2 regions of the Mycolicibacterium sp. SMGY-1XX genome follow, and region 2 is predicted to be linked to the other one. Evidence: riboswitches for the same ligand, from Rfam matches in the RefSeq annotation. Region 2 holds a riboswitch; the other holds the start of a gene.
The links. Region 2 has a riboswitch for glycine ahead of gcvP (aminomethyl-transferring glycine dehydrogenase). Riboswitches for the same ligand answer to the same signal wherever they lie in the genome.
Positions count from the first base shown of each region.

Region 1: it holds a riboswitch for glycine, as region 2 does, so the genes downstream of both, NL241_RS23220 (hypothetical protein) here and gcvP (aminomethyl-transferring glycine dehydrogenase) in region 2, are expected to answer to the same signal.

Region 1 is NZ_CP101139.1:4,821,267-4,825,673, forward strand. It holds gene NL241_RS23205 (DmpA family aminopeptidase) at 1-367, opposite strand, end outside; gene NL241_RS23210 (TetR family transcriptional regulator) at 526-1,095, shown strand; gene NL241_RS23215 (hypothetical protein) at 1,214-1,726, shown strand; glycine riboswitch at 1,777-1,868, shown strand; glycine riboswitch at 1,870-1,961, shown strand; gene NL241_RS23220 (hypothetical protein) at 1,923-2,273, shown strand; gene NL241_RS23225 (L-serine ammonia-lyase) at 2,359-3,744, shown strand; gene NL241_RS23230 (hypothetical protein) at 3,868-4,407, opposite strand, start outside.
Region 2 is NZ_CP101139.1:3,940,420-3,944,826, reverse strand. It holds gene NL241_RS19080 (RidA family protein) at 1-401, shown strand, start outside; gene NL241_RS19075 (DUF1028 domain-containing protein) at 398-1,072, shown strand; gene NL241_RS19070 (M20 family metallopeptidase) at 1,062-2,198, shown strand; glycine riboswitch at 2,213-2,310, shown strand; glycine riboswitch at 2,311-2,412, shown strand; gene gcvP (aminomethyl-transferring glycine dehydrogenase) at 2,468-4,407, shown strand, end outside.

The DNA of each region.
Region 1 (4,407 bases), 880 kb from region 2:
TCTCCCCCACCACCGGCAGCGACCAGTACACGCCGTCACCGCGCACCCGCACCTGCTCGGCCACCAACTCGTCGCGCACCACGCCGACGCTATGGGTGTTGGTCAGGCCGATGGCGGTGGTGAGCTCGCCGGACTCCCGGATCCACTCCAGGCCGGTCAGCTCGCCGCTGCCGTTGAGACGGTGCGAACCGGCAAATACCGGTTCGGTCCAGATGTCGTCATGGGGGATGACGACGGTGACGCCGGTGTTGATTCCGTCGCCCTGCACGGTGGTGTGTCCGACCCGGACACCCCCCACGTCGGTGATGGCGTTGTACGGTCCGGTTGGATGTTCACCGATGACCACGCCGAGATCTCTGGCACGCATGGTTTTCTCTTCGTTCAAGAGTTATTTTCCTAATTGGAAAAGAACTATGCGCCCGGGTGAGCAGTCACGCAACAGGAACGGCAAAATTGGTCCGAATCCGCGAGAGGAGCCCAGCAGTGGCGAGGCCGAACCGGCAGGTAGAGCGACGTGCCGAAATCATGGACGCAGCGATCGCCCTGATCGAGCGCTACGACCTGGCCACGCTCAAGCTCGCCGACGTCGCCGCCGAACTGGGGCTGACCACCAACGCGGTGCGCTACTACTTCAAGGACATGCCCCAGCTGCTCAGTGAGCTGGCGCTGCGCTCCGACGTCCGGTTCTTCGACGAGCGGCTCGAACTCGGTCGCCGCGCCCGCGACATCCACCACCAACTGGCGCTGACCATCGCCGCGGGCCTGCCGAGCGGACCCGAGGACGCCGAGTGGCGAGCGATCTGGCGCGCCGTGCTGGCGGCCGGGTTCGAACTCGACCAGCGCCGGGACGTCCAGGGCATCTACCACCGGCAGGTGGACCTCTACACCGACCTCCTCAACGACGGCGCCGAGGCCGGGGCGTTCACGCTCCGCTCCCCTGCCCGCGACATCGGGATGACGCTGATGTCGATGGAGGACTACTTCGGCTACCGCATCGTGGCGCGCGACCCCGAGATCAGCCGCAGCACCGCCCTGCGGCTGATGCGCCAGTACGCGGAGTTGGCGACCGGGACCAAGCTGCCCGACACGGTGTGAGGCCGGCGTCGCCCCGCCACGCCCAGTAGCGCCCCGCTGAGCACCGACTGCTCTACCGGGGTTCCGCAGTCATGAGTGCCTATCGTTTGGCGGGATCGCGCCCGGGTACCCGCGCGCCATGCTGAGAAACGCTGTGGGGGAAGGCCTCGTCGCCGGTGCGGCCGGGGTGGCGGTGATGACGGTCGGGGAAAAGCTCGAGCAGCGGATCACGGGCCGGCCGGACTCGCATGTGCCTGCCCGCACGCTCGAGCGCCTCACCGGGATGTCCGAACAACCCGGGCAGCAGCCGCTGGTGCGGAACTGGGCCATGCATTACGGGCAGGGCATCCTGCTCGGGGTGCTGCGGGCGGTCATGTCGGAGGTCGGGTTACGCGGCCCACTGGCGTCGGCGAAATTCGCCGTGGTGCGGCTTACCAATGACCAAATCCTGGAGAACGCCACAGGTGTCGGCGCGCCACCACAGACCTGGCCGCGCAAAGAACTTCTCATCGATGTGTTGCACAAGGCGGTCTATGCGTTCGCCACCGGCGCCGTCACCGACATGCTCGCCGCCCGCCGCGGCGCTGGCCCGGGGCAGCGACACGCGGCCCGCCTACCGGGTCGCCACTCGGATGTGGGTCCCGTCCCGTGACAAAGCCGGCGCAGCCCGGTACGTTACCCCCGTCACAATTGAAAAGCCGTTGACGCGTGGCGGGAGAACCTCGAACACCGAGGCGCCGAAGGAGCAACATCCTCCCCGGGAATCTCTCAGGCCCCAGTACCGTTGCGCGAAGGCAACTCTGGAGACAGGCAATCCGAATTGCCTGACCGAAGGTGTACGGCGCTGAGTGCGCCAGATCTCTCAGGTATCAGGACAGAGCGGGGAGTTCCACATCGCCACGGCACCTGCCGAGGCGACCGAACCGGGGGCCGCCTTGTCGACACCGACCTTGTCCACACCCAGATGCACGTCGCTGGACAGCTATGACCGTCAACTGCTGGAGTTCGCAGTGGCGTGGACGCCGTACGGAGGTCCTCCCGACGACGTCACCTTCCTCGAATTCGGCACGACGCCGGCCGGCGTCGACGCGCAGTTCTGCGCCCTCGTCGCTGCCCACGGCGACCGGATCACGCAGCTGACCCGGGCTGACCGTGCGCTCGTCGTCTCGGCCGTCGCCGCGCTCGCGCGGAAGCAGTGACCTTGACCATCACGCCCAGCTGGCCTACCGTGGACTCAGCATTGATATATCAACTGTCGATCAACAAGCCGAGGACGGTGACCGCATGACGATCAGTGTGTTCGAGCTGTTCTCGATTGGCATCGGCCCATCGAGTTCGCACACCGTGGGACCCATGCGCGCCGCCGCGCGGTTCCTCTCCGATCTGCACACCCTCGGCGCCTTCGACGACGTCCGGGACATCCGTGTCGACCTGTACGGCTCGCTGGCCGCCACCGGAGCGGGTCACGGCACCATGACCGCTGTCCTGCTGGGGCTGGAAGGACTTCTGCCGGAAGAGATCAGTACCGAGCAGATGGAGCGTCGGGTCGACGCCATGCGCGCCACCGGCCGGATCAACTTCGGTGGGGCCCGCGAAATCGCGCTCACCGAGGGTGATTTCATTCTCCGGCCGCTGACCATGTTGCCGTTCCACCCCAACGGGATGACCATCACCGCGCTGGGGCCCGGTGGCACCGAACTGCACCGGGAGACGTACTTCTCGGTGGGCGGCGGGTTCGTCGTCACCGAGGCCGAGAGCCGCGAACCCGCCACCGTCGCAGCCACGTCGGCACACGGTTTCGGCTCGGCCAAGGAGCTGCTGGAACTGTGCCACCAAAAGCGTTGCAGCGTCAGCGAGCTGATGCTCGAGATCGAGACTGCCAGCAGAAGTGAGGCCGAGATCCGCCGGCGGCTGCTGCACATCCGCGACGTGATGGTGGAATGCGAACAACGCGGTATCGCCCGCGACGGCTTGCTGCCGGGCGCACTGCGGGTCCGCCGCCGCGCCAAGGACTGGTATGAACGCCTCAGCGAGGAAGACCCGCAACGGCTTCCGGAGTTCGCCGAGGACTGGGTGAACCTGGTGGCGCTGGCCGTCAACGAGGAGAACGCCTCCGGCGGGCGCATCGTCACCGCGCCCACCAACGGCGCGGCCGGTATCGTCCCGGCGGTGCTGCACTACGCCATGCACTACACCCCCGCGGGCAGGAAGGACAGCGACGAGACCACGGTGCGCTTCCTGCTCGCCGCCGGCGCCATCGGCTCGCTCTACAAGGAACGTGCGTCCATCTCCGGGGCCGAGGTCGGCTGCCAGGGCGAGGTGGGCTCGGCGGCATCGATGGCGGCGGCGGGCCTGGCCGAAATCTTGGGCGGCACAACCGAACAGGTGGAGAACGCCGCGGAAATCGCCATGGAGCACAGCCTCGGCCTGACCTGCGATCCGATCGAGGGCCTGGTCCAGATTCCCTGCATCGAGCGCAACGCCATCTCAGCGGGTAAAGCCATCAACGCCGCACGCATGGCGCTGCGCGGCGACGGCACCCACCGGGTGAGCCTCGACCAGGTGATCGAGACCATGCGCACCACCGGCGCGGACATGAGCTCCAAGTACAAGGAGACCAGCACCGGCGGCCTGGCCGTCAATGTGCCGGTGAACTTCATCGAGTGCTGACGCGCCGCCAATTCTGAACCCCACAACCCAAAAGCAACCGCGCTTCGGTAAGAGGGCATTGGCCTCGTACCAAGCACCAGCGTGCCGAACGAGGACCAGAATTGACACCCTGGCGACCGCCGGTCAGGGCGTAAACTCAACACCACCAGGAAAGGCGACGAGATCCACTTCGTCCATCCCAACGGTGAATGAGTCCGTCGAACCTATACACCAGCAACGAGCAAACGCACGCTGGACAACCTGCGCTGGGAAATTCCCGTCCCATTTGGTTCCTGAACCGTCTTGGGCGAAGTAGTAGTACCAACGGGTGCCCGTAGGGTTGGCGCGGTCTGCACTTTGCCCGCTCGCAAGATTGATCCAACCCAGAACTTCCCACGGATCACCACACTCTGCCTGGCATTCGTGTCGAGCGCGGCCGTAGGCAACAGAGATAGACCTGCCGGTCGAGTTCGTGAATCGAACTGCGGTGACGGCGCGGGGCGTCGCCACGGCGGCTCCCGGGGTGAGTTCACGCGGACTACCCAGGGCATCACCATGAGTGGTTTCGTACTCTTCGACCGCCGATGTTCGGAGTCGCAACGGGACATTGGTGCCGGGCCCCACCCGTAGCCGCGGTCCCACCGCAAGCGCTGATGCAGCCTCATCGCCGATCTCGAGCTTTTC
Region 2 (4,407 bases):
TCCGTCCGTTCAACACCAAGGACACCTACCCCGAACAGAATCTCGACAATGACCTGTGCCAGGCCGTCGTCGCCGGCGACACCATCTATCTGCGCGGGCAGATCGGGCAGGATCTCGACACCGGGCGCAACGTCGGTGTCGGCGACGTGGCCGCCCAGACCGAGCAGGCGATGTCCAACATCGCCGCGCTGCTCGACGAGGCGGACTCTTCTGTCGCCGACATCGTCAAAGTGACGATCTACCTTGTCGATCCGCGATACCGGGAGAGCGTGTACCGCGTGGTAGGACGCTGGCTCGAGGGGGTGCACCCGGTGTCGACCGGGGTGGTGGTCAGTGCGCTGGCCCGGCCCGAGTGGCTGGTCGAGGTGGACGTGATCGCCGTGAAGCAGGGGGCGTCATGACGTTCTCGATGGCGGCGCTGGACCGCGACACCGGAGCGTTCGGCATGATCATCGCCTCGTCCTCGCCGGCGGTGGCGTCCCGGTGCCTCAACATTCGCCCGGGCCTGGGCGCCGCCGCCAGCCAGAACGTCACCGATCCCCGGCTGGGTGGGCAGCTGCTGGACCGGCTCGCCGAAGGCGCCGAGCCGCAGGCCGCGATGACCGCTGTGGTGGCCGACCACGCTTTGCGCGACTACCGGCAGTTGACCGTGCTCGACGCGGCCGGGCGCACCGCGGCCTACAGCGGGGCCGGGGCGCTCGGTGTGCATCACCACGTGGCCGGTGACGGCGTGGTGGCGGCCGGCAACATGCTTGCCGGGCCGGCGACCATCACCGAGCTGATCCGCGGCTACGAGACCTCGGGGGCCGACGAGTTCGAAGCCCGCCTGTTGGCCGGGCTCAACGCCGCGCTGACCGCCGGCGGAGAGGAGGGTCCGGTGTATTCCGCGGGCCTGTTGGTCTATCGGGAGGTCGCTTGGCCGGAGACCACCCTGCGCGTGGACTGGGACGAAGATCCCTACACCCGGCTGGCCGAACTGTGGGAGGTCTGGGAACCCCAGCGCGACGACTACGTGCGGCGTGCCCTGGACCCGTCGGCTGCGCCCAGTTTCGGGGTCCCCGGTGATCTCTGAGCCCAAGGCGGCCGCCGGCGATCACCTGCGGCGCAACTGGGAGCTGGTGCGCGGGGTCAGTACCGCCCTGCATGCCGACCCCGAACTGGCGTGGCACGAGGTGCGGGCGCACCGGATGCTGACCGGGCTGCTGGCCGATCGCGGTTTCCGCGTCGACCACCGCGCCGGGGGACTCGACACCGCGTTTCACGCTCGCGCCGGCACCGGCCCGTTGCACGTCGCTTTCGTGGCCGAATACGACGCGCTGCCCGGGCTCGGCCACGCCTGCGGGCACAACCTGATCGCCGCGTCGGCCATCGGGGCGGCGCTGATGGTGCAGGAGGCCGACCGCGGACAGGGCCTCACCGTGCACGTCCTGGGCACGCCGGCCGAAGAGGGCGGCGGCGGCAAGATCGTGATGCTGGAGGCCGGTGAGTTCGACGGCCTGGACGCCGCGCTGATGATTCATCCGGGGCCGGTTGACGCCCCGCGGGCCGAGCCGATGGCGGTGGCGCACTGGCGTGTCACGTATCGGGGTGTCAGCGCCCACGCGGGGGCCTATCCGCATCTGGGGGTCAACGCTGCCGATGCGTTCACCGTGGCGCAGGTGGCGATCGGCCTGCTGCGCCAGCAGCTGCCGGCGACGGTGCGGGTCCACGGGGTGGTGACCTCAGCGGGGTCGGCGCCCAACGCCATCCCCGACTCGGCGTCAGGCCGCTGGTATGTCCGTGCCCGCACACTCGCCGAGCTGACCGGCATCGAGAAGCGGATCCGCGCCTGCTTCCAGGCCGGTGCCCTGGGCAGTGGCTGTGATCTCGACATCGAGTTGGAGTCCGCGCCCTACTCGGAATTCCGCACCGACGACGAGATCCTGGACCTGTTCGTCGCGAACGCGGCCGCGCTGGGTCGGGATATGAGCGTCGAGCCGCCGGAAGGGGCGGGGGCCATGGCGTCGGCGTCGACCGACATGGGCAATGTGTCGCAGGTGGTGCGCGCCATCCACCCGTATCTGGGCATCGGTTCCCTGCCCGCGGTCAACCATCAACGTGAGTTCGCCGACGCCGCGGTGGGGCCGCAGGCGGAGGCCGCACTGCGCGACGGTGCCACCGCACTGGCATGGACGGCGCTCGATCTCGCCGGGCGGTAGTATCGCAGTTGCATCGCCCTCTCGCGGGAGAGTTCTGTGACCGCCAGCCACAGACGCCGAAGGAGCAACACCTCTCCGTCAACCTCTCAGGCCCCCGGACCGCGTCAGACCACGATGCCTCTGGAAAGCGGTGCGCGCACCCGCCCATGGGGAAAGGCCTGATCGGCCGAATCTCTCAGGCAGCCCGGTTCGGGTCGACGACAGAGGGGGAGGACGCGATAGTTCGTCCTGCTGCCTAGGAGTTCGTGTTGGCCCTCTCCGATGACGCGCTGTTCAACGACAGCGCCCCGAAATTCGCCGATCGGCACATCGGTCCCGGCGCCGCCGATATCGACACCATGCTCAGTGTCATCGGTGTGCAATCCCTCGACGAGCTTGCGGCCAAGGCGCTTCCGGCCGGCATCCTCGACGCACTGGACGCCGACGGGGTGGCGCCGGGTCTCGACAAGCTGCCGCCCGCGGTGTCCGAGCACGAGGCCCTGGCCCAGCTGCGCGCCATGGCCGACGCCAACACCGTCGCGGTCTCGATGATCGGGCAGGGCTACTACGACACGCTCACCCCGCCGGTCTTGCTGCGCAACATCATGGAGAACCCGGCCTGGTACACGGCCTACACGCCGTACCAACCGGAGATCAGCCAGGGCCGCCTCGAAGCGCTGCTGAACTTCCAGACCATGGTCGCCGACCTCACCGGACTCGACATCGCCAATGCCTCGATGCTCGACGAGGCCACCGCCGCGGCCGAGGCGATGACGCTGATGCAGCGCGCCGCCCGCGGCAAGGCGACCCGCCTGGCCGTCGACGTCGACGTCTTCCCGCAGACCGCTGCCGTGTTGGCCACCCGGGCGCGGCCGCTCAACATCGAGATCGTCACCGCTGACCTGCGCGAGGGTCTGCCCGAGGGTGATTTCTTCGGCGTCATCGCGCAACTGCCCGGCGCCAGCGGACGCATCACCGACTGGTCCGCGTTGATCAAGCAGGCCCACGAACGCGGCGCGCTGGTGGCCCTGGGTGCCGATCTGCTGGCCATGACGCTGGTGGCTCCGCCCGGAGAGATCGGTGCCGACGTGGCGTTCGGCAGTGCGCAGCGCTTCGGCGTGCCGATGGGATTCGGCGGCCCGCATGCCGGTTACCTCGCCGTGGCCACCAAGCAGGCCCGCCAGCTGCCGGGCCGGCTGGTCGGGGTCTCGGTGGATGCCGACGGCGCTCCGGCGTACCGGTTGTCGCTGCAGACCCGCGAGCAGCACATCCGCCGCGACAAGGCCACCAGCAACATCTGTACCGCGCAGGTGCTCTTGGCCGTGATGGCCGCGATGTACGCCAGCTATCACGGCGCCGAAGGGTTGACCGGTATCGCCCGGCGGGTGCACGGGCACGCCGCGCGGGTGGCGGCCGCCCTCGGCGATGCGCTGGTGCATGACACGTTCTTCGACACCGTGCTCGCATTGGTGCCGGGCCGCGCCGACGAGGTGGTGGCCGCGGCCAAGGCGCTGGGCATCAACCTGTGGCGGGTGGACGCCGACCACGTGTCGGTGGCATGTGATGAAGCCACCACCGACGCCCACGTGGCCTCGGTGCTGCAGGCCTTCGGTGTGTCCGCCGCCGACGCCGAGCCGGTCGACATCGAGACCCGGACCTCGGAGTTCCTGACGCATCCGGCGTTCACCACCTACCGCACCGAGACGGCGATGATGCGCTACCTGCGGTCACTCGCCGACAAGGACCTGGCACTGGACCGCACGATGATCCCGCTCGGCTCGTGCACCATGAAGCTCAACGCCGCGGCCGAGATGGAATCCGTCACCTGGCCGGAGTTCTCCCGCCAGCACCCGTTCGCCCCGGCCGGCGACAGCGCAGGCCTGCGCACCCTGATCGCCGAGGTGGAAGCCTGGCTGGTGGCCGTCACCGGCTACGACGCGGTCTCGCTGCAGCCCAACGCCGGCTCGCAGGGGGAGTACGCCGGGCTGCTGGCGATCCACGATTACCACGCCAGCCGCGGTGAGAGTCACCGCGATGTGTGTCTCATCCCGTCGAGTGCGCACGGCACCAACGCCGCGTCGGCGGCCCTGGCCGGCATGCGCGTCGTGGTGGTGGCCTGCCGGACCAACGGCGACGTCGACCTCGACGATCTGCGCGCCAAGGTGGCCGAGCACGCGGAGAACCTCGCAGCGCTGATGATCACCTACCCGTCCACCCACGGCGTTTACGA